Regions from separate parts of the Halomonas sp. NPDC076908 genome, predicted to be linked through region 3. Evidence: predicted binding sites of a transcription regulator. Region 3 holds the regulator's gene; each other region holds the start of a gene.
What was found. The regulator sigma-54, encoded in region 3, starts transcription at its own class of promoters, with help from an activator protein. The targets are predictions, from matches to a motif close to TGGCACNNNNNTTGCTNT.
Positions count from the first base shown of each region.

Region 1: the regulator sigma-54 is predicted to act here: its motif matches at 3,183-3,200, upstream of speB (agmatinase).
Region 2: the regulator sigma-54 is predicted to act here: its motif matches at 4,151-4,168, upstream of ACQKE4_RS11450 (circularly permuted type 2 ATP-grasp protein).

Region 1 is NZ_JBNNIW010000001.1:46,093-53,532, forward strand. It holds gene ACQKE4_RS00205 (5-guanidino-2-oxopentanoate decarboxylase) at 1-610, opposite strand, end outside; gene ACQKE4_RS00210 (YjiH family protein) at 621-2,003, opposite strand; gene speB (agmatinase) at 2,143-3,093, opposite strand; gene ACQKE4_RS00220 (sigma-54 interaction domain-containing protein) at 3,357-4,796, shown strand; gene argH (argininosuccinate lyase) at 6,190-7,440, shown strand, end outside.
Region 2 is NZ_JBNNIW010000017.1:14,563-22,002, reverse strand. It holds gene ACQKE4_RS11465 (CoA-acylating methylmalonate-semialdehyde dehydrogenase) at 1-220, opposite strand, end outside; gene ACQKE4_RS11460 (zinc-binding metallopeptidase family protein) at 501-1,556, shown strand; gene ACQKE4_RS11455 (alpha-E domain-containing protein) at 1,568-2,578, opposite strand; gene ACQKE4_RS11450 (circularly permuted type 2 ATP-grasp protein) at 2,583-4,064, opposite strand; gene ACQKE4_RS11445 (DUF2126 domain-containing protein) at 4,429-7,440, shown strand, end outside.
Region 3 is NZ_JBNNIW010000006.1:82,048-89,487, reverse strand. It holds gene ptsN (PTS IIA-like nitrogen regulatory protein PtsN) at 53-523, opposite strand; gene hpf (ribosome hibernation-promoting factor, HPF/YfiA family) at 528-836, opposite strand; gene ACQKE4_RS05270 (RNA polymerase factor sigma-54) at 934-2,349, opposite strand; gene lptB (LPS export ABC transporter ATP-binding protein) at 2,473-3,222, opposite strand; gene lptA (lipopolysaccharide transport periplasmic protein LptA) at 3,234-3,737, opposite strand; gene lptC (LPS export ABC transporter periplasmic protein LptC) at 3,749-4,318, opposite strand; gene ACQKE4_RS05250 (KdsC family phosphatase) at 4,319-4,861, opposite strand; gene ACQKE4_RS05245 (KpsF/GutQ family sugar-phosphate isomerase) at 4,904-5,890, opposite strand; gene ACQKE4_RS05240 (ATP-binding cassette domain-containing protein) at 6,166-6,987, shown strand; gene mlaE (lipid asymmetry maintenance ABC transporter permease subunit MlaE) at 7,023-7,440, shown strand, end outside.

The DNA of each region.
Region 1 (7,440 bases), on a different contig from region 3:
ATAAGCGAGCGGCCTCAGCAATCCCTTCTGGATCGGGCGCTGCTCTATACAGCGTAGGCGCCTGCCAACTCACTGGCACCTTGACCTGCGCATTGAATAGATCAATAGGGATTTCAATATGCACCGGGCCTGGGCGCGCACCCTTGAAGATGGCAAACGCGCGGGCCAGCACTTCCGGCAGCGTGTTGGCATCCAGCAGCGTGTGGCTAAAGCGTGCCACGCCGCTGATCATCTGCTGCTGGCTGGGCAGCTCGTGCAGCCGCCCCTGGCCCAAGCCCAGAGTATCGCGGCGGTTAACGCTGGAGATCACCAGCATGGGAATCGAGTCCGCCAGGGCTTGGCCCATGGCGGTGGCGATATTGGTCATCCCTGGCCCGGTGATAATCAGGCAGACACCTGGCTGGCCGCTAGCCCGTGCATAGCCGTCGGCCATAAACCCCGCGCCCTGCTCATGGCGTGGGGTGATGTGCTGAACATCGCTGTTCTCAAGCCCTCGGTAGAGCTCCACGGTGTGTACGCCGGGAATACCGAACAGCGCGCGTACGCCATAGGTATCGCGCAGCAGGCAGATCAGCAATTCGGCGCAGGTCATGGTCTGTCTATCCTTCATAAATAGCCCCTTAGAAGAAAAACGTATGGGCCATAAAGGCGATGATCGGCAGTGTAATCGCAGTACGCAGTAAGAACACCACCGCCAGCTCCCAGAACTTGATGGGAATCTTCGACTTGAGCAGCAGCGCACCGATTTCCGACATGTAAACCAGCTGTGTCATGGAGAGACAGGCAATGACAAAGCGAGTCAGCTCGCTTTCGATATTGGTCGCCAGCACCGCAGGCAGGAACATATCGGCAAAGCCCACTAGCGTAGCAGGCGCAGCCGCTTGCGCCTCAGGGATACGCAACAGTTCCAGCACCGGAATCATGGGGTAAGAGAGCCAGGTAAACAGCGGGGTAAACTCGGCCAAAATCAGCGCCACAGTGCCGATGGCAAATACCAGCGGTAACAGCGTTAGGAAGATATCAATCACGTTGAGTAGCGCTAAACGGGCTAACTTTCGAGGCCCTGGCGCACTGCCTGCACGGCGGGTGGCCTGCAACAGGCTGTAGCGGAATAGGCCGACATTTTCAGTACGCTCTTCGCTCAACTGACAGCCAACCGGCTCATAGTAGTCATCGGATTTACGCGACAGCGGTGGAATCCGCGAGACGATAACCGCGGCGATTAAGCCTGATACCACCACCGTTAAGTAGAACTGTACAAAGAGGTGGTTAAGGTCAATGAAGTTGATCACTAACAGACTGAAAGCGATGGAGGCGACTGAAAAGTTGGTCGCAATCACCGAAGCTTCACGGCCATTGTAATAGCCTTGTTCGTACTGCTGGGCGGTAATCAGCACGCCTACCGTACCCGATCCCATCCATGAAGCTGTGGCATCGATAGCACTGCGACCCGGCAGATTAAAGATAAACCGGAACGGCTTGCGTACCATGGTGCCGATAAACTCCATAAAACCGAATTCGACCAAAAACGGCAGCAACACTGCAGCAAAGAAGAAAAATGTCAGTAGCACCGGCGCCAAATCATTGAGCATGACACCACCGGTAAATGAAGCGGTGACAAACTCAGGGCCGAACTGAAAAAAGGTCATGATGACAAAAATGGCGCCTAACACGCGCATCGCTATCCAAATTGCGCCCACATCGAACATATCGTGAAAGGGGCCACTTTGTGCCCAGGTCGGTTGGGCTACTTTGACGTATAGCGTCACTACCACCGACAGGCAAAGCACAACCATCGCGATAGCGGGTAGCGCTCCCCCAAGCAGGGTTTGTAAGCCATCCGCCATAATACCCATGCCAATATTAATAGAATCACCGATCTGGAAGGGAACCAAAAACAGCAATACCCCAATGATGGAGGGAATCAGAAATTTCAGTAAGTGTGCGGGAGGTATCGGTGTCGACGGGCTCGGCTGTTCCGTTTTAACGTTGCTATAAGACATAGGATTCACCCATTGGAAGTGACTATTCGAGGTGGGCTGGCGGCGTCGTGGCAGGAAGGAGTTCTTCCTGCCATATGTCTTTTTTACTAGCGCTTTGTTAGATCAACGCTTTTTTGAACCTAAATTTTTTAACAGTGACTTAGTCGCCGCGCTTCACGCCCGGCAGGACGCAGAGCATCTCGTACAGCAGCGTGGCGCCCATTAGCGCGGTGTTGCCGCTGGGATCATAGGGCGGCGATACTTCAACCAAGTCACCGCCGACAATGTTCAACCCCGCCGCGCCGCGAACAATCTCGAGCCCTTGGGCAGAGGTCAGGCCGCCCATTTCCACCGTGCCAGTACCGGGCGCGACCGAGGGGTCCAGTCCATCAATATCAAAGCTGATATACACCGGAATATCGCCCATCTTTTCGCGCACTTCGGCCATCAGCGGTGCCAGTGAGCGATGCCAGCACTCCTCAGCCTGCACCACACGAAATCCCTGCTCGCGGCACCAGTCGAAATCCTCAGGGGAGTAACCGGTCCCGCGCAGGCCGATTTGTACAACCTTGTTGTGGGCCAGCAGACCCTCCTCCTGGGCACGACGAAACGGCGTACCGTGGGCAATCGGCTCGCCAAACATATGCTCATTCACATCGGCGTGGGCATCGATATGGATCAACCCCACCGGACCGTGTTTTTTTGCCATCGCGCGCAAAATCGGCAGCGTCAGCGTGTGCTCGCCGCCTAGCGTCAGTGGAATACAGTCATGCTTTAACACCTTGTCATAGAAGGCCGTGATGATGTCGACGCTTTTTGGCAGGTGGAAGGTATTGATCGGTACATCGCCGATATCGGCCACTTGTAAGCTTTCAAAGGGAGCGGCGCGGGTCGCCATATTGTAGGGGCGCAGCATGCGCGACTCATCGCGAATCTGCCGCGGGCCGAGGCGCGTGCCGGGGCGGTTTGAGGTACCGATATCCATGGGAATGCCAATAAAGGCGGCATCCAGCCCTTGGGCGGTCTCTTGCGTAGGCAGGCGCATCATCGTAGCAGGACCTGCAAAGCGCGGCATGGAGTTGCCGCCCAAAGGCTGATTAGACTCCGACATCGTTATCTCCTTGGCGTTGTTATGGCGCTGATAGGGGCTAAATCGAAGTGGCCAGCGCACTCTTAATATCTTCTGATGATGCTCTTAAATGTGCACAGAACGTGCCAACCCTACGATAGCGATATACTGGTAGAATTAACGGACTAACGATGCAAAAATGAATCAATCGCACACAGAATGATTCATAAATGAATTGATCATTCATTTATGAATCATTTGTGCAAAGCTGTCTGCCATAAGAGAGATGGCGTGAGAGAAACGGAATGAGTGAAATAGACAAGCACGTACTGCAAACCATCGTAGAAATTGCCAATGACCACTTCTTTATCGTCAGTGGGAATGGGCAAATCGTGGATGTCAGCCCAGGGGCCGAAGCGGTTTATGGAATGTCACGTGAAGAGCTGCTTTCCAGCAGCGTTCAACAGCTTCAGGCGGCTGGGGTATTGAAGCCCTCAATCACAATGGACGTCATACGTACCCGTCGGCCCGCGCAATTGATGCAAGTCACAGGTACAGGCCGCCGCGTCATTGCAGAAGCCTATCCGGTGTTCGTGAATGGCAAACTGGAACGCATTATCAGTCGCTCGCGGGATTTAACTGACCTCCAGTTGCTGCAAGACGAATATGCCCTACTCCAAAAACGCTTCAACGAACACCTTAAGCGCAGCCAAGCAGCGCCGGATGCCGAAGAGCAAGCGCTGGATGATGCGCTGGATAACTTACAAGTGCGCAGTAGCATAATGCGCGAAATTGCCTTGCTGCTTAAGCGCGTGGCACCTTCGGATGCCAATGTGTTGATGCTGGGTGAATCCGGCGTGGGTAAGACGGCGTTTGCTAAGCAGCTACATCGCTGGAGCCAGCGCTGCGACGGCCCCTTTATTGAAGTTAACTGTGCAGCGATTCCAGAGAACCTATTTGAATCTGAGATGTTTGGCTATCAGCCCGGCGCGTTTAGCGGCGCGGCGCGCCAGGGCAAGGCGGGATTATTAGAGCAAGCCGAAGGCGGCACGCTGTTTTTAGATGAGATTGGTGAGCTGCCGCTGCTGATGCAAACCAAACTGCTCAAAGTGATTCAAGATGGCAGCCTGACCCGCTTGGGTGACACTCGCACTCGACGCGTCGATTTCCGTTTGGTGGTGGCTACCAATCAGGATTTAGCCAAGCAGTTAGAAGCCGGGCTGTTTCGTCTAGATTTGTACTATCGGCTCAACGTTATCCCGGTGACGCTACCGCCGCTGCGGGATCGCCGTGAAGATATCCCCGTACTAGTAGAAGCCTGCCTGGGACGGCTTAATCAACGCTATGGACGACAAAAAATTCTCGATACGCGAGTGTGGTCGACACTGATGGGTAGCGAGTGGCCAGGCAATGTTCGCGAACTGGAAAACTGGTTAGAAAGAGCCTGGCTCTCAAGCCCCACCGATCAGATCGAAGTGCCTGTGTTTCATTCCCACGCGGCAAATAGTTACGATAAAAGCTTGCAGGGCCCCTCCCTTCCTATTACTGCAGCACTAGAGCCTCATGAAACCCTTAAGCAGTACTTATCTCGACTCGAATGCGAAACACTCGATGCGCTCAGCCGCAAACTCCCTAGCACCTACGCCATCGCTAAACGTTTGGGCATTAGCCAGTCCAGCGTCGTACGTCGCCTGCAAACTTACGGGCTAAAACCTCCGCGCGGATCAAAATCTCAGGATTCCTGATCAACGACCATCAATACTCCATTGAAAATTAAAACTTAACTAATCAATCGATTAACATCGTTTATTCAGAATAACTTAAAAGCAAATCATTTAACTTAGGCCTACCCAGCATGGACAATCAAATATAGGTTCTTCGACGTTGTGCATGGAATTCGTCCCTTGAACTGGAACAAACAAAGACTTCACCCTGCTGTTTGAGCAAACGACCATGCCACTTTTTAAAGAGGTGCCTCCCCCCAGTTGAAGCTTTGCGTCAAACGGCTATAGCGCATCGTGCATTACTTCATGCGCGGCATGTGCGGGAACAGAATCTGTTCAACGTGGTAATTGTTGACTTAAACAGATATGCCGCGCGGTCATTGCTACATTAAGGTATTCCTCGAAATGCAGCGCAAGCAGAAGCCAGTAGTTTTGCCGACCCAGGCTGCGACAAGCACGCCATCAAGGCCATCAGCGCCCCTATCAATTCATCGCGGAGATACGAACATGTGGTTGGGGTAGCCTAAGAAAGGTCGCCAGTCTTCCTCATCGGAGTGACCCAGTACCTTTACTAGGCCGAGGTAATAATCGACTGATTCAATTTAGTGCAGACCTTAACTAAGCGGCTAGACAAAGTACGCAAGAAAAAGCACAGCAAGCGGCAACACTCAAGCCAATGTGCTGGGCACTGCTAGCGAATAAGAAGACTAGAGCCCAAAAGCTTTGACGTCGCCCCAGACGTTGGTGGCTGATCAGAGCGTCACTGCAGCAGGCACAAGGAGGAGCCTACGCTGGATCCCAAAGCTCCAGACACCCAGAGGGGTTCGATGGCGCATCATGAACTACCTAGAGAGCATGCAGGCGGCGGCTTTTAAAAAGCCGCTATTGAAACCAATGTGGAAGACCCTAGCAACGATTACTCGATACGCCAATGCGGTGATTTGGGGCTGATCAACGCAAGACAGGAAAGAAAGCCTGTTTTAAGCAGCTCGGTCACGCGGAGTCTAACTTTATCGCATAATTTGCCTCATTGGCAGTCCAGTGGGTCAACTGTTCGATTAAGCCAAATTCACATGAAGTAACCAAGAACCCTATAATTACAAAGCGTTATTGTATTAATTTAAAATGACAACAATTACTTCGAGCCAATGAAACCCGTCTTTAAACAGCTTCATATTTGGTTTTCACTAAATTCAATGCACCACAAGCGTGCTTAAAAATAAAACCCTGCTCTAAGTGGCACTATTTATGCACCACAGAAAGGCAAGCAAAGGCTAAGCATAAGAAAAAACTAATTTTATTAGCCTCCTAAAATTTCGCATTCAATAAAAAAAGTTGACAGCTATGCATTAGTGTTGCTAAAAAACCCTATATGCAACATTAGTTCTCTATGACAAAACTAAAAGTGAATATTATGCTCAATGATAAGCACCATACCCGCTCAGGAACACTTTGGGGGGCTCGGTTTAAGGATCTACCAGAAAAGTCCCTAACTGATATTTCACGATCTCCAGATAGCTACTTTAGGCTACTACCACAGGACATAGCAGGGTCAAAAGCGCACACGTTCGAGCTAGGCCGTGAGTCGCTCCTTACTGAAGAAGAAGTTAAACAAGTCAATAACGCCTTGGATGAAATAGAAAAAGACTGGACGAACGGCTTGCTTGAAAGAGATCCAGAAAGTGAAGACGTACATGGCTTTCTAGAACAAGAGCTTATAAAAAGAGTGGGCCATGTTGGGGGTAAAATTCGAGCGGGCAGATCACGTAATGATCAAACGGCCAATGATCTGAAGCTTTTCATGCGACAAGAAGCACGTTTCATACATCAGCAGTGCAGACAGCTTATAGAGGCTCTTATTGATCAAGGCGAGCAACATGCAGGAAGTCTTTGCCTGGGCTTTACTCACCTCCAAGCAGCTCAACCTATTACCTTTGGACATCAATTACTTTCTCATGCTCAAGCTTTAAGTAGAGATTTAAGGCGGCTAGCAACATGGGATATAGAGAATGCCATTTCGCCTTTAGGCGCAGCGGCACTTGCTGGTTCCGGCATTACTTCTCATCCAGAATTAATGGCAAATGATCTGGGCTATACATCATCATACAACAACTCTATAGATGCCGTAGCCAATAGAGATCATGTTGCCGAGTTTATTTTTACTCTCTCACAAATGATGGTGACAATCTCCAGATTATCAGAAGAGCAAATATTATGGGCCTCCCCACAATTTGGCTGGATCAAATTACACGATAGCTATTCAACAGGCAGCTCTATTATGCCGCAGAAGAAAAACCCTGACATAGCAGAGCTATCTAGAGGTAAATCAGGAACCATGCTCGGCTTATTAACTGGATTTATGGCCACTCAAAAAAGTCTACCAACTGCTTACAACCGCGATTTATTTGAAGATAAAAATGCTGTTATACAAGCAGTTGATATTATGCATTTAGTACTTCCGGCAATGTCGGGCTCAGTTAAATCTATGAAAATAAACGAAGCAAAAATGGCGGAGCAGGCTACATGGGGGCACTCCTTAGCAACAGATATCGCTGATATGCTTTCAAAAGAAGGTGTCTCATTTAGAGATGCACACGAAATTGTTGGTGAAATCGTAAGCTATTGTGATGAAAAAGGTATTCAGCTTTATGAATTAGAAGAAAAT
Region 2 (7,440 bases), on a different contig from region 3:
GCTTAAGCATAATACGCATGCGCTTGCCCAACGGCACTTTGCGCCACTCTTTAAACGCTTCTTTAGCGCTGCTGATAGCACGCTCTACTTCATCAGCGGTACAAAACGGTACCCGGGCAACCACTTCCTGAGTGGCGGGATTAACCACGTCGCGCCACTCCTGACTTTGCGACTGGATTGGCTGGCCATCGATATACATGGGGATTTCGCGGACGGACATAGCGTTGCTCCTATTATGGTTATGATTGTTGTTCAAAAGCGCTTGTGAAAACCGCTGTTAGAAAAGTTGAGCTGCAAAGCAAGAGCATTGGGTATAGCAGCAAGTTGACGTTAACGTCAACCAAACATCATAAGAGTAAACAAAATCTACAGCGCAACGTCAATTAGCCTTTCCATAGTGGGGTTTTGCTGACTATGCTTCGCCCATCAGGAGTGCCGTGCCTGACGGGTTGCTCACGGCATATGCTAAGTATGATGTGTTTAAACACAGGAAAACTTATATGCAAACCTTTAGCTGTCGCTGTGGCACTCCATTGTTCTATGAGAATACTCACTGCCTAACCTGCCAGTCTGAAGTTGGCTGGTGCCCCGCTTGTAGCAATATTGTGGCGATTGAGGCACTAGAGAGCGGTGGCTACCGTTGCACTCACTCAGGCTGTGATGCAACGTTAATGAAATGCCACAACTACAACGTTGAGAATGTTTGTAACCGCATGGTGGTGATGGAACAAGGTCATGCCGATACGCTATGCGACTGCTGCCGTTATAACGATGTTATTCCCGACCTTAACATCGACGGAAATCGCGAGCGCTGGGCCGCGCTTGAGGCGGCAAAACGGCGGCTGTTTCACACCCTGGATTTACTTAAGCTGCCCCATGGCACAGAAGAAGAGGCTATTGCCGTACCGCTAAGCTTTTCGTTTATGGCCGATGCGCTACCCGACCAAGGGCTATGGCGCTCTACCGCTAAACAAGAGAAGGTGTATACCGGTCATGCGTCGGGCCATATCACTATTAACGTTAAAGAAGCCGATGATGTTGAGCGCGAGCGTTTGCGGGTCGATATGAATGAGTCCCATCGTACCTTGATTGGCCATTTTCGCCACGAAATCGGCCACTACTACTGGGATGTGCTGGTTAAAGAGCGCGATGAAGAAGCTTGCCGTGCAGTGTTTGGTAATCACCACCGCCCCAGCTATTCAGAAGCACTTGAGCAGTATTATCAGCAGGGGGCCCCCGCTGATTGGCCGTCCCGTTTTATCTCCGCTTACGCCACCATGCACCCTTGGGAAGATTTTGCCGAAACCTTCGCTTACTATTTAGATATGGTGGCAGTGTTAGATACGGCCCTGCATATGGGTATTACCCACGTTGAGTACGATGGCTCGCTTGATAGCATGCTGATTGCCTTCCATCAGGTAGGCATGGCAGTCAACGAACTTAACCGCGATATGGGCCTGCTTGATTTAGCCCCGGCGGTACTTGCACCACCGGTGCGTGAGAAGCTGGCGTACCTGCATAAAATCATTCAGGACGCCAACCCCGTAGAACGTTAGTCGCCGATGAGTTAGTCGTTATCGTTATCACCCGTGTGGCTTTGACTTTGGCTCTGACTTTGAGTTTGCGTCACGCGGGGCACACTATCGTCATTGACAAAATAGGTCGCACTTAGCGTATCGTGAATAGCAGCAAAGCCAATTTGAAGTTCGTCGATAAAGGCATGTAACTTACTGGGCGAGTGAGCTAGCGCTTGGATATCGGCATCCACTACGTCGGCTCGCACCAACGAAACCGTCGCTGCTGGCCGGTCCTGTCGTGGCAGTAACGTCAGTTCATGACCCAGCGTCTCTAAGCTACAGGCAATTGAACGTGGAAGGTTCGGATCTTGTAATAAGAAGCGCAGCACATCGGGTCCTCGTACGCGTAAGCGCACCTGCTGGCGGTACATTTGATAAGCGGTGAGTGATTTCAGGACGCTCATCCACTGCAGGTTTTCAAATGGCAGCAGCTCTTCAGGGTTTTGTGGCAGTAGGCTGGCTGAGCGTACATCCACGATGCGTGTGGTCATGTCCGCGCGCTCTAACTGACGCCCTAACTCAATAAAGGTGCGCGCCGGGCCATGACTCAAGGTACCTTCAATAAGACCTGTCAGCCCCTGGCAGCCGCGAATCACACTTTTAAGAAAACTGTCTCTGCGCCGAGGACTCACACCATTTTCAGCGTGATCGGCCACACTCAGATAGAGCTGATTGACCTCTTCCCAAATTTCACGAGGCACCACATCCCGGGTGGTTCTTAAGTTCTCGCGAGCACTCGCGAGCGCCGAGATAATCGAAATATCATTGTCGGCATCGGCGCATAAAAAGTGTACGACATTGCGCTCATCAAAGGTGGCGTGACGGGCTGTAAACGTTTCCAAACTGCCGGTCATTTCAATAAGCGGCGCCCAGCCCAACGGTAAGCGACCGGGCAAATCAAGCATAAGGTGGCTATTGACGCTCAGTAATCGTGCGGTATCTTCTGCACGCTCAATATAACGCGCCATCCAGTAGAGGTTCTCTGCAACGCGTGACAGCATGGCGTTAGGCTCCTTTCACCGCGGCCTCTGCCGCCTTTTCGTCAGTTTCCACAATCCAGGTATCTTTGCTACCACCGCCCTGGGAGGAGTTCACCACGAGAGAGCCCTCGATTAACGCCACCCGCGTAAGACCACCGGTAGTCACGTGAATCTCAGGACCTGAAAGAATAAAGGGCCGCAAATCAACATGGCGCGGCTGAGGCAAACCATTGGTTAACGTGGGTGTGGTGGAAAGATCGAGGGTGGGCTGGGCCATGTAGTTACGTGGATTGGCCTTGATCAACCGAGCAAACTCCTCCCGAGTCTCTTTGGTCGAGCGTGGACCAATCAGCATCCCATAGCCGCCTGACTCATTGGCGGGCTTCACGACCAGTTCATCCAAGTGATCAAGCACATAGCGGCGATCATCTTCAAACATGCACAGATAGCTCGGCACATTAGGCAACAGCGGCTCTTGGTCGAGGTAGTAGCGAATCAAAGCGGGCACAAAAGCATAGACAACTTTATCATCCGCCACCCCGGCACCTGGCGCATTGGCTAAGGCTACTTTTCCTGCCCGCCAAGAGCGCATTAGGCCCGCTACTCCTAGCATTGATTCAGGATTAAACGCTTCCGGATCTAAAAACTCATCGTCAACGCGACGGTAAATGACATCGACGCGACGGCGCCCTTCTACGGTGCGCATATAAACCACGTCATCGTCATCGACGACCAAGTCACTGCCTTGTACCAGCTCCACCCCCATTTGCTGAGCAAGATAGGCGTGTTCAAAGTAGGCGGAGTTATAAATACCAGGGGTTAGCACCACCACCTGCGGGTCATCCCCAGGGCGTGGCGACATCGCAGCCAGCATGTCGTAAAGATTGGCCACATAGTCATCGACCGGCAGGATTTTGCCTGAGGCAAACAGCTCCGGCAGAACGCGCTTTGTGACGTTGCGATTTTCCAGCATGTAGGAGACGCCGGAAGGAATGCGCAGATTATCTTCCAGCACATACAGGGTACCATCGCCACCGCGCACTAAGTCGGAGCCACAAACATGAGCCCAAACGCCATGGGGCGGGTTAATGCCAACACACTGAGGACGAAAATTAACCGACTGTGCCAGCACTTCAGCGGGCAATACCTTGTCCTTAATAACTTTTTGGTCGTGGTAAAGGTCATCAATAAATAAATTAAGTGCTTGAACGCGCTGCTTGAGACCCGCCTCTGTTTTACGCCATTCACTGGCGGGGATGATGCGCGGCACGATATCAAAGGGCCAGGCGCGGTCGATCATTGCGCCTTCCGAATAAACTGTGAAGGTAATTCCCATGGTACGTATAGCAATCTCTGCGGCGGTTTTCCGCTCGGCTAACTCTTCTGCGCTAAACTTTGCCAACATGTTGCACAATTCACCCGCTGACTCGCGTGGCTGACCGGGTGCAGCCATCAGCTCATCGTAATAGTCACGACACGCATAGTTATTCCAATTCACTTGGCTCATGGGCGCTCTCCTGGCGCTGGGGTGGAAGCGGCAACTTCCTTAATGCTCAGTGTAGGCCTGCCGCGCGCAAAACAATCAAACATTTAAGAGCAATATACGTACCATCTTTTGCGATATTTCAACGTTTGCTTACTCAAACGCTACTTGACAGGAAGTTTGACTGAAAACATTTGGTTAATTGCTTCATTTTAGTGCATTAAAACAGCCTCACTTTGGTGCATAGACTCTTTTCCACTTTACTTAAACGGCTTAATTAATATACCGGCTGCAAAAAAGTAAAAGTGGAACGATACTTGCCAAATATTTAGTTATTCCTTAGCTCAACCGACTTTCCGGTTGATAATGGCTCTTTTGAGGGTGGCCCATGACCATTCGCGTTGCCTTGTATCATCGTACGACTTACCACTTTGACCGCCCAGTGCGTCTTTCGCCCCACGTTATTCGGCTGCGTCCGGCGCCCCACTGCCGTACCCACATTGAGGCGTACTCGCTCAAAGTCTCCGGTGATGACCACTTTTTGAACTGGCAACAGGATCCTTTCGGCAACTTCAACGCACGGGTGGTTTTCCCCGAACCGCGTAAAGAGCTGACGATTGCGGTCGAGCTAATTGCCCCAATGACCGTCATTAACCCCTTTGATTTCTTCTTGGATGACATTGCACAGAAAATTCCTTTTACCTACCCAGATGCGTTACGCCAAGAATTAAGCCCGTATTTAGAGATTACTGAATCTGGGCCGCAGCTAATGGAGTGGCTTAAAGCCGTTCCTCGGGAACCCACTACCACGGTCGATTTTTTGGTCGCGCTAAACCAGCGCTTGCAGAACGATATTGGCTATCTTGTACGCCTAGAGCCCGGCGTGCAGAGCTGCGAAGAAACGTTAACGCTAGCCAGCGGTTCGTGTCGCGACAGCGCTTGGTTGTTAGTGCAAATTTTCCGCCACCTTGGTCTAGCCGCACGCTTTGTCTCGGGCTATCTCATTCAGCTCAAGTCGGATGTCAAAGCGCTGGATGGCCCCAGCGGCAGCGAGGTGGATTTTACTGACCTACACGCCTGGACCGAGGTATTCCTACCCGGCGCAGGCTGGGTGGGGCTGGACCCCACATCAGGCCTGTTTGCAGGTGAAGGCCATATACCGCTCGCCGCAACACCCACCACCGGCAGTGCGGCGGCCATCACCGGATTTTCGGATAAGTGCGAAGTTACTTTCGATGTGACCATGCAAGTGGAGCGTATCCACGAAGACCCGCGCGTTACCAAGCCCTACAGCGATGAGCAGTGGCAGCGTATCTGCGCCCTCGGCGACGAGGTGGATGCCGAACTGCTCCAGGAAGATGTACGCCTCACCATGGGCGGGGAGCCCACGTTTGTATCGATCGACGATATGGAGAGCCCACAGTGGAATACCGAAGCCTTGGGCGATCACAAGCGAGAGCGTGCGGAGGCACTGCTAACGCGCCTGCGAGCCGCCTATGCGCCTGGTAGTGCCATTCAGCAACAGCAAGGCAAGTGGTATCCCGGCGAACCGTTGCCGCGTTGGGCGCTGGCCTGCTACTGGCGTAAAGATGGCGTACCACTTTGGCGCGACCCAAAATGGCTGGCCTGCCTGGAAGGCGCCCCTGAGGTCAACGCTGACGATGCGATGGCTCAACGCTTTCTCAAGGCACTCAGTGAGCGCTTAGGCGTGGCCGAGCGCTACTGGATTCCAGCCTATGAAGACGCTTACTACTACCTTTGGAAAGAGCAGTCGCTGCCCGTTCAGGTTGACCCGCGCAAAACCAATCTCAAAGATGATGCTGAACGCCACCGTTTAGCGCGGCTATTGGAGCAAGGTTTAGACGAGGTTGTAGGCTATGCCTTACCCCTGCGCCACTCCATCAGCCAAGCTCACCGCTGGGAGAGTGGCCGCTGGCCGCTCAAGCGTGACCACCTTTTCCTGGTACCCGGCGACTCACCTATGGGCCTGCGTTTACCGCTTTCGGCACTGCCTTGGGCAGCCCCTGAAGAGCAAGCTCAGCCAGAATCGCTGTTTGCTCCACGCCCGGAGCTCGGTGATATTCACGGCGAAGTGGCCCGTCGTAACGCTGAACAGCTGCATATCAGCGATGCTGAACGCCTAGGTCGCTCTAGCCACCCAAGCCCATCACATCCTGAAGGCGAATCCGTTCAACAGCAGCCGCGGGCAGATGCCGACAGAGAAAGTGGCATTATTCACACCAGCTTGTGTGTTGAGCCGCGTGATGGCCGCCTGCATATTTTCCTGCCCCCGCTCACTAACCTAGAGCATTATCTTGATTTGCTCAGCACCGTTGAAGAGTGTGCTAAAGAGCTTGCATGCCCTGTGATGGTCGAGGGCTACTCTCCACCCCGGGACCCGCGCCTAGAAAACTTTATGATCACCCCCGACCCAGGCGTGATCGAAGTCAACATTATGCCCGCCGCCAGTTGGCAAACCTTAGTGGCACAAACTGAACGCCTCTATGCTGAGGCGCGGGAAACTCGCTTAGGTACCGAGAAATTTATGCTGGATGGGCGCCACACCGGTACCGGTGGCGGTAACCATGTGACCCTGGGCGGGATTACCCCGGAAGATTCGCCGTTTTTACGCCGACCCGATTTGCTGGCCAGCCTCGTCACCTTCTGGCAGCATCACCCAAGCCTCTCTTACCTTTTTTCAGGTTTGTTTATTGGCCCGACCAGTCAAGCGCCGCGGGTGGATGAAGCCCGCCATGAAGCGCTATACGAATTGGAAATCGCCCTGCAGCAAATGCCCGAAGGCGAGGTTGTGCAGCCTTGGCTGGTAGATCGTTTATTGCGCCACCTGCTGACTGACTTAACCGGCAACACACATCGAGCCGAATTCTGTATTGATAAGCTCTATTCGCCAGATAGCGATAGTGGTCGCTTAGGCCTACTGGAACTACGCGGCTTCGAGATGCCGCCCCATGCCCGCATGGGCTTAATGCAGATGTTGCTGATCCGCGCCCTCGTAGCACGCTGCTGGAAAACCCCCTACCGGGCCAAGCCAGTACGTTGGGGCAGTGCATTACAAGATCGCTGGATGCTCCCCCACTACCTATGGAGTGACCTTGACGATGTATTAGGGGACTTGCGTCAACACGGATTTGATTTTGATCTGGAGTGGTTTGCCCCGTTCCTAGAGTTCCGTTTTCCGCTACATGGCCGCTTACATACTCCCATGCTGGATATCGAACTGCGTCAAGCCATCGAGCCCTGGCATGTGCTTGGCGAAGAAGCCTCGGCGGGCGGCACTGCCCGCTACGTTGACTCATCGGTTGAGCGCCTCGAAGTTAAAGTGAGCGGCATGAGCGGTGACCGTTATGTGGTTACCTGCAATGGGCGTCGTGTTCCTCTT
Region 3 (7,440 bases):
TGGTAGCTACTAGACAAGCAGAGTTAGATAAGCAGAGTGCCTGAGACCATTGTTAGGGGGCTGACTGTTCACGAATTTTAGCGGTAATAAGATCGAGTAACTCGCGCTGGCTGCCTGCTTTGCGCAGTTGCTGGCGGGTATCCGCGTCATTCATGATAGTGGCCACTTGACCTAACAAGGACAGGTGCGTGTCATCTGCCTCTTCTGGTACGAGCAACACAAACACTAAATCAACTGGATCTCCGTCGATAGCATCAAAATCGATTGGCTCCGACAGCTTCAAGAAACCAGCGATTGGCGTTGAGCAGTGAGGGCTACGCGCATGAGGGATAGCCACACCGTTACCTATACCTGTACTGCCTAAGCGTTCTCTACCGATTAATCGGCTAAACACTTCTTGGCTATCTAGGCTGGGCGTGTTTTGGGCAATAAAGGTGCTGAAAAACTCCAGCACCCTTTTTTTGCTGCCCCCGGGCACATCGTATAGAACGCGTTCCGGGGGGAGTATGGTTTCCAACGTCATTGAATTAACGCACACCTGCGCCTTGGGCGCGAGCTTGTGCTTTTTCCTTGTGTTTAACGAGTTGACGATCAATTTTATCCGCTAAAGCATCAATCGCGGCATACATATCACTGTCGAGAGCTTCTGCATGTAGATCTGCACCTGCTGCGTGCAGTGTACAAGCGGCTTGCTGTCGCTCTTTTTCTACAGATAAGGTGACTTGCACCGTGGTTATATTGTCGTAATGACGCTCGACACGTTCAAGTTTTTCATTGACATAGTCACGCAAGGCGTCAGTCAGATCTACGTGATGACCAGTGATATTAACTTGCATTGACGTACTCCTTATCCATCGGACTGTACTTCGATTGTAACCCTTTTTGCCGCGTTGCAAAGCCCTTGTAGAGAGTTTACTTACTATTGATACAGCCTTAGCGTAAACGACGGCGTTCGCTAGAGGAGGGGATGCCCATGGCTTCGCGATATTTGGCTACCGTTCGGCGTGCAACCTGAATGCCACCCTCGTCTAAAAGCGTCACTAAACGGCTATCAGAGAGGGGTTTGCCAGGCGGCTCTTCGTTTATCAGCTTTTTTAGTCGTGCTCGAATGGCGGTGCTGGAGTGGCTATCGCCATCTTGACCGCTCACTTGGCTGGAGAAAAAGTATTTGAGTTCGAACACGCCGCGGGGCGTATGGATGTATTTCTGGGTAGTCACCCTAGATATGGTCGATTCGTGCATTTCTACCGCTTCCGCAATATCTGCCAATATCAGCGGCTTCATAGCCTCTTCGCCGTGTTCTAAAAAGCCAATTTGGCGGGTGATAATCTCGCGGCCCACGCGTAGCAGCGTATCGTTACGACTGGAAAGACTCTTAATTAACCAGCGCGCTTCTTGTAAATGCTCTTTTAAGAACTGATTGTCCTGACTTTTATCTGCGCGCTTAATCAAGCTTGCATAGTCAGGCTGAATACGCAGTCGTGGCAAGGCTTCTGGGTTGAGCTCCAGATGCCAGCCTTCGTTGTCGTGACGCACCACTAAGTCGGGAGTGATGTAGCTATCGTCAGTGACGCCATAAGCGCTTCCTGGGCGTGGGTCGAGACTGCGGATCAATAGGATGACATCGCCCAGCTGCTCATCATTTAGCCCCAGGCGGCGCTTTAATAAGCGCATATCGTCCTTACCAAGTGCTTCAAGAAATTGGCGGACAAGGCGGCGGGCAGGGACGAGTAGCGGTGTGTCATCGGGCAGTGCAGCCAACTGCAACATTAAGCATTCGCGCAGGTCGCGGGCAAAGATGCCGGTAGGTTCAAACTGCTGCAGTTTAAGCAGTATGGTCTCGATTTCGCGCTGGCTGAGGCCATCGATACCTTGGGCGCGCAGTCCTTCACGAATGTCGTTAAGCGGTTGGGTTAAATAACCATTGGCGTCTAGCGCATCGATCAGGCTTTCCGCAACTAAATGCTCACGGGGACTAAAATCGGTCATGGCGAGTTGCCACAGCAGGTGGCCGTGGAGACTTTGCCCTGCGGCCTGGCGCTCAAAGTCAGGGCCCTCGCCGCTGCTACCGCTCATGCTGCCCATGTCTTGGTAAGTATCCGACCAATCGCTGTCTACCGAAAGTTCGGTAGGGATACTCTCTGACCACTCTTCCTCTTTAGGCTCGCTGACAGCTTGTTCGCTGAACTCATCTTCTTGCTCCAGCATAGGGTTCGCGTCTAGCGCCTGCTGAATTTCTTGACGAAGGTCGAGCGTTGATAGTTGCAATAAGGCAATCGCCTGCTGCAACTGAGGCGTCATGGTCAGCTGTGTGCCGATACGCAACTGAAGAGAAGCTTTCATGACCATCTGAGAACCACTCGTTAATCGGAAAGGTTCACCCTAGTGCGAGTGGTGGCTGTGTGCAAGTGCAATAAGCATGCCATTGGTATAAAAATTATCGTAGAGCACTGATTAGAGGTGAAAAACAGCTTAGAGGCGAAAATCAGCACCCAAATAAACGTCTCGCACCTTCTGGTTGGTGAGAATTGACTCGGGAGAGCCACTGGCAATGATCTGGCCGTCGCCTACGATATAGGCGATATCGCAAATATCGAGGGTTTCACGTACGTTGTGATCAGTGATCAGCACGCCGATATGTCGCTGCTTTAGCGCACGAATAATGGTTTTAATATCGCCAACTGAGATGGGGTCAACCCCAGCAAAAGGTTCGTCAAGCAAAATAAAGGCAGGCTCCGTGGCTAGTGAACGGGCAATTTCGACACGTCGCCGCTCGCCGCCAGATAGGCTCATGCCTAAATTGTTGCGAATATGGGTGATATGAAAGTCTTCTAGCAAAGCTTCCAAGCGCGCTTCGCGCCCTGCACTGTCAAGCTCTTTGCGGGTCTCCAGAATCGCCATAATATTATCGCTAACCGATAGTTTGCGAAAAATTGACGCTTCTTGGGGAAGGTAGCCAATACCTGCCATTGCCCGCTCATGCATGGGTGCCCGGGTCAAATCCAGATCATCAATGCCGACCTTGCCCGCATCCGCTTTTACCAAGCCGACAATCATATAAAACGAGGTGGTTTTGCCTGCGCCGTTGGGCCCCAGTAAACCGACGACGCTACCTTGAGATATCTCCAGATTGATATCTTTAACCACCTGACGACGCTTATAGCTTTTAGCTAAGTGTTGGGCATAGAGGGTTTTTATCGGCGCAGTTTCAGCAGTTGCCACAAGCTGACTCCCTATTGTGCTGGCTGAAGGGTCATTCGGATGCGCTGCGGCTCGCTGCCGTCAACGTCTGAGCGTGCTTGAATCACTTCACGGTCAATAAAGTACTCCAACCGTCCACCGGTAAATCGATCATCCTCTTGGGTCAATTCAGCTTGATCAATTAACTCTACGCGGCGCTCTGCAACATGGTAAATGATGCGCCGGGCCCAGCCTTCAGTAGGGCCTTCCTGTCCTTCAGTTTGATGGCGCAGGTAGGCACGTTCGCCGGTAGATGTGGCAAGTGAGAGCTCACCTGCGTCGTTGCGTTGGATTTCCACACGATCACCTCGTAGCTGCATTTCACCTTGTCGAATATCGACATCGCCGGTGTAAACGGCAGTACCAGCACGTTGATCCAGGTCTAAGCGATCGGCTTCTACTTCCACCGGTGCCTGCTGCTGGGTAGGGCTGGACTGGGCCCCCGCAGATAGCGGTACCGCGAGCGCAATAAGAGCGGTGCAGATAAGTGTTTTCATGGCGACTCCTGTTAACGTTGTGTGGCAGGGGGGTGCGTGCCGCGCACATTGTCAGTTAAGCGGACCTGGCTATCGTTAAGCCATGCATCCATACGTGAAGCGCTCATCTGCTGTGGGGGCTGCTGCAGCAAAACGGGTGTTTCACTCCAAGCATGCTGATTTAGCCCATCATAGTGCAATAACTCTGTATCAAGTTGCCAGCCTTCGTCAGGGGCAATCAGTCGAGCTGAGCCGGATAGCACAAGGGCATGAGTGTTGGCGTTGAGTGTGCCGACATCGGCGTTGGCTAGCCATTGGCGATTTTCGCTGTCATACAAAATTGCTCTAGGCTCTTCTGACCAAGTTTCACCGCTTTGGGGAGTATGGATAAGGTGCGGTGTTTGCAGTGACTGTAAGGTATTGCCATTTTCCCCGAAAAGGGTAATTTCTGCATTTTCGAGCACATGGCCAGGTTCTTGTGCCTGTGCATCAGGGTCGATAGCTACTCGTTGAGGCCCGCCCGGTTCAAGCCAAACCAGCAGTGCTCCTAAGGCGATAACAAGCCCCGTTAGCCATACGCGAGTCTTAATTCGTTTAAGCATTTATGTGCGACCATGCAAATAGGTATCTAACACCGCCCCCCAATGGCCTTGAGCATCAAGCAGCGTGTCACAGATTTCGCGCACGGCGCCGTGTCCCCCTAGCCGCTCGGTGATCCAGTCGGCATGGGTGTGCATATAGTCCGGCGCGTTAGGAACGGTAATGCCAATACCGCAACGCTTGATGGCGGAGAGGTCAGGGAGGTCATCACCGCAATAGGCCACTTGCTCCAGTTCTAAATCCAGACGCTGGCAAAGGATACGCAACGTGGTGAGCTTATTTTCACAGCCTTGATAGACGTGGTCGATGCCGAGTGCTGCAGCGCGTTGGCTTACCATTGGCGAATCACGGCCTGTAATCAGGGCAACATGAATTCCCACCCGTTTTAGCAGTTTTAGGCCATGTCCATCCTGGGTATGGAAAGCTTTGATTTCGATACCGTCAGCTTGAAAGTAAAGTCGACCATCCGTCAGTACGCCATCAACATCCACCGCCAATAAGCGTACGCGGCGGAGCCGATCAAGTAGGGATGCAGGTAGGCTCATATAGTCTCCGTTAAGCAAGTCACTAAAACGTGTGGTTGTGGGTTAAATAACGCCGCTGGCGAGTAGGTCGTGCATATGTAGAGCGCCAATAGGTCGCTGTTGTTCATCCACCACTGCTAATGCTGTAATGCGGCTCTCTTCCATAATGCGTACTGCTTCTGCCGCTAGGATGTCGGGACCAATGCGTTTGCCAGGGCGCGTCATGACATCGTCGACGAGAACATCACGCAGGTTGTGAAAATGATCTAAGGTGCGCCGCAGGTCGCCATCGGTGTAGACCCCCGCTAAGCGGCCGTCACTATCCACAACGCAGGTGAAGCCCAGGCCTTGGCGAGTGATTTCTAACAAAGCATCGCGCAGCGGGCTGCCTAGCGCTATTTGCGGTAGCCGGGCGCCATCGTGCATTAGATCCCTTACCCGAAGCAGCAGCCGCTTACCTAGACTGCCACCAGGGTGGGAGAGCGCAAAGTCCTCAGCAGTAAAGCCCCGCGCTTCCAGGAGCGCCACTGCCAGCGCGTCGCCTAATGCAAGGGCTGCGGTAGTGGAGCTAGTCGGCGCAAGATCCAAAGGGCAAGCTTCGCGCTCAACGCCGCTGTTTAAGTGGGCATTGGCATGTTTAGCCAGCGTGGAGTTGGGGCGCCCCGTCATGCTGACCAGTGGGATACCCAAGCGCTTTAAGAGCGGTAAAAGCGCGGTAACTTCCGCCGTTTCGCCAGAGTTTGAAAGGGCAAGCACGACATCTGTGCGGGTAATCATGCCGAGATCGCCGTGGCTTGCTTCTCCTGGGTGGACAAAAAAAGCCGGCGTACCTGTGCTGGCAAGCGTTGCGGCAAGTTTGCCTGCTATATGGCCTGACTTGCCCATGCCGGTGACCACTACGCGCCCTTGGCAAGCGAGTATCAGCTCGCAGGCACGGTCAAAACTTTCGTCCAGCTTTTCCTGAAGGCCACCAATAGCAGCCTGCTCAATTTGCAGCGTACGCAGTGCGCTTTCGCGTAATAAGCTGGGTGGAGCGAGAGGCTGGCGCATAGGGATATCTCTTGACGATTGAAAATATAAAAGGATCCGGGCGCAAGAATAACATCTTGATCGTGCTTATAGGCACTAGTTAGCCATTGCCTTAATAAAGGTTGCGGGCTAAATGTTTTTTATATTAGCAGGAACACCCGTTCGCTCTGGGGTGTCTAGTAGAGTTATAGTACGTTGTTCGATAATGTTTTAGAAACGCTGTTTTTTAACTGCGGCGATAGTAAATAGGGTAATATAATGAGCCCCGGCTGCACCCGCTAAGAGTCAACTGATCTATGACAGATGCTCCTTTTATTGAAATCGAAGACCTCTATTTTTCACGTGGAGATCACGATATTTTCCGCGGCGTGAATATGACAATACCGCGGGGAAAAGTGACGGCGATCATGGGGCCTAGCGGTACGGGTAAAACCACGCTCCTCAAGTTGATTGGCGGACAGTTAGTGCCTGATAGAGGGCGAATTTTAATCGATGGGCAAGATGTGCACCGCCTCTCCCGAAAAGCGCTATTTACGTTGCGTAAGCGAATGGGGATGCTGTTTCAGAGTGGTGCGCTTTTCTCCGACTTAGATGTCTTCGAAAATGTTGCGTTTCCGCTGCGCGTGCACACAGATCTGCCCGACACCATGGTGCGCGATTTAGTATTGCTAAAACTTCAGGCCGTGGGTCTACGCGGTGCGCGTGAATTAACCCCCGCCGAGCTGTCGGGGGGCATGGCTCGCCGGGTGGCTTTAGCGCGCGCTATGGCCCTCGACCCTGAACTGATTTTATATGATGAGCCGTTTGTCGGTCAGGACCCTATCTCGATGGGGGTATTGGTTCAACTGATTAAACGCCTTAATCAAGCGCTGCAGCTGACGTCGGTGGTGGTTTCACACGATATTAAGGAAACATTGAGTATTGCAGACTACCTCTATCTAATCGCTGATGGTCAGGTGGTGGCTCACGGTACGCCGCAGACACTGGATATCAATCAGGATCCGCGGGTAAGTCAGTTTATTCATGGTGAGCCAGACGGTCCGGTACCATTTCACTACCCCGCAGAGGCATTTTATCGCGACATTTTAGGTGATGCCAGAGTGTCAACGTCAGGCTAAATGGACTAAAGCAGGGTAAATACAGGGCAGGGTAAATGCAGTCAAAATTTTCAAGCGGCATCGCACGTATTACCCGATTGGGGCGTCGTGGATGCGATTTAATGGAAGCGCTAGGGCGCGCCGGTGTCTTTCTGGCTCAGTCCGCGATTGGCTTCCCATCCCGAGAGGGTTGGCGACTGTGGCTACAGCAGATGCATTTTGTCGGCGTGCTGTCGTTGGCCATTGTGCTCGTGTCAGGGCTGTTTATTGGCATGGTGCTGGCGCTTCAGGGGTACACCATACTGGTGGACTTTGGCGCCGAGCAGGCGCTTGGTCAAATGGTGGCGCTTTCGCTTTTGCGCGAACTTGCACCGGTGGTGGCGGCGTTGCTGTTTGCCGGGCGTGCGGGCTCTGCACTGACCGCTGAGATTGGCTTGATGAAGGCCACCGAGCAGCTTACCAGTATGGAAATGA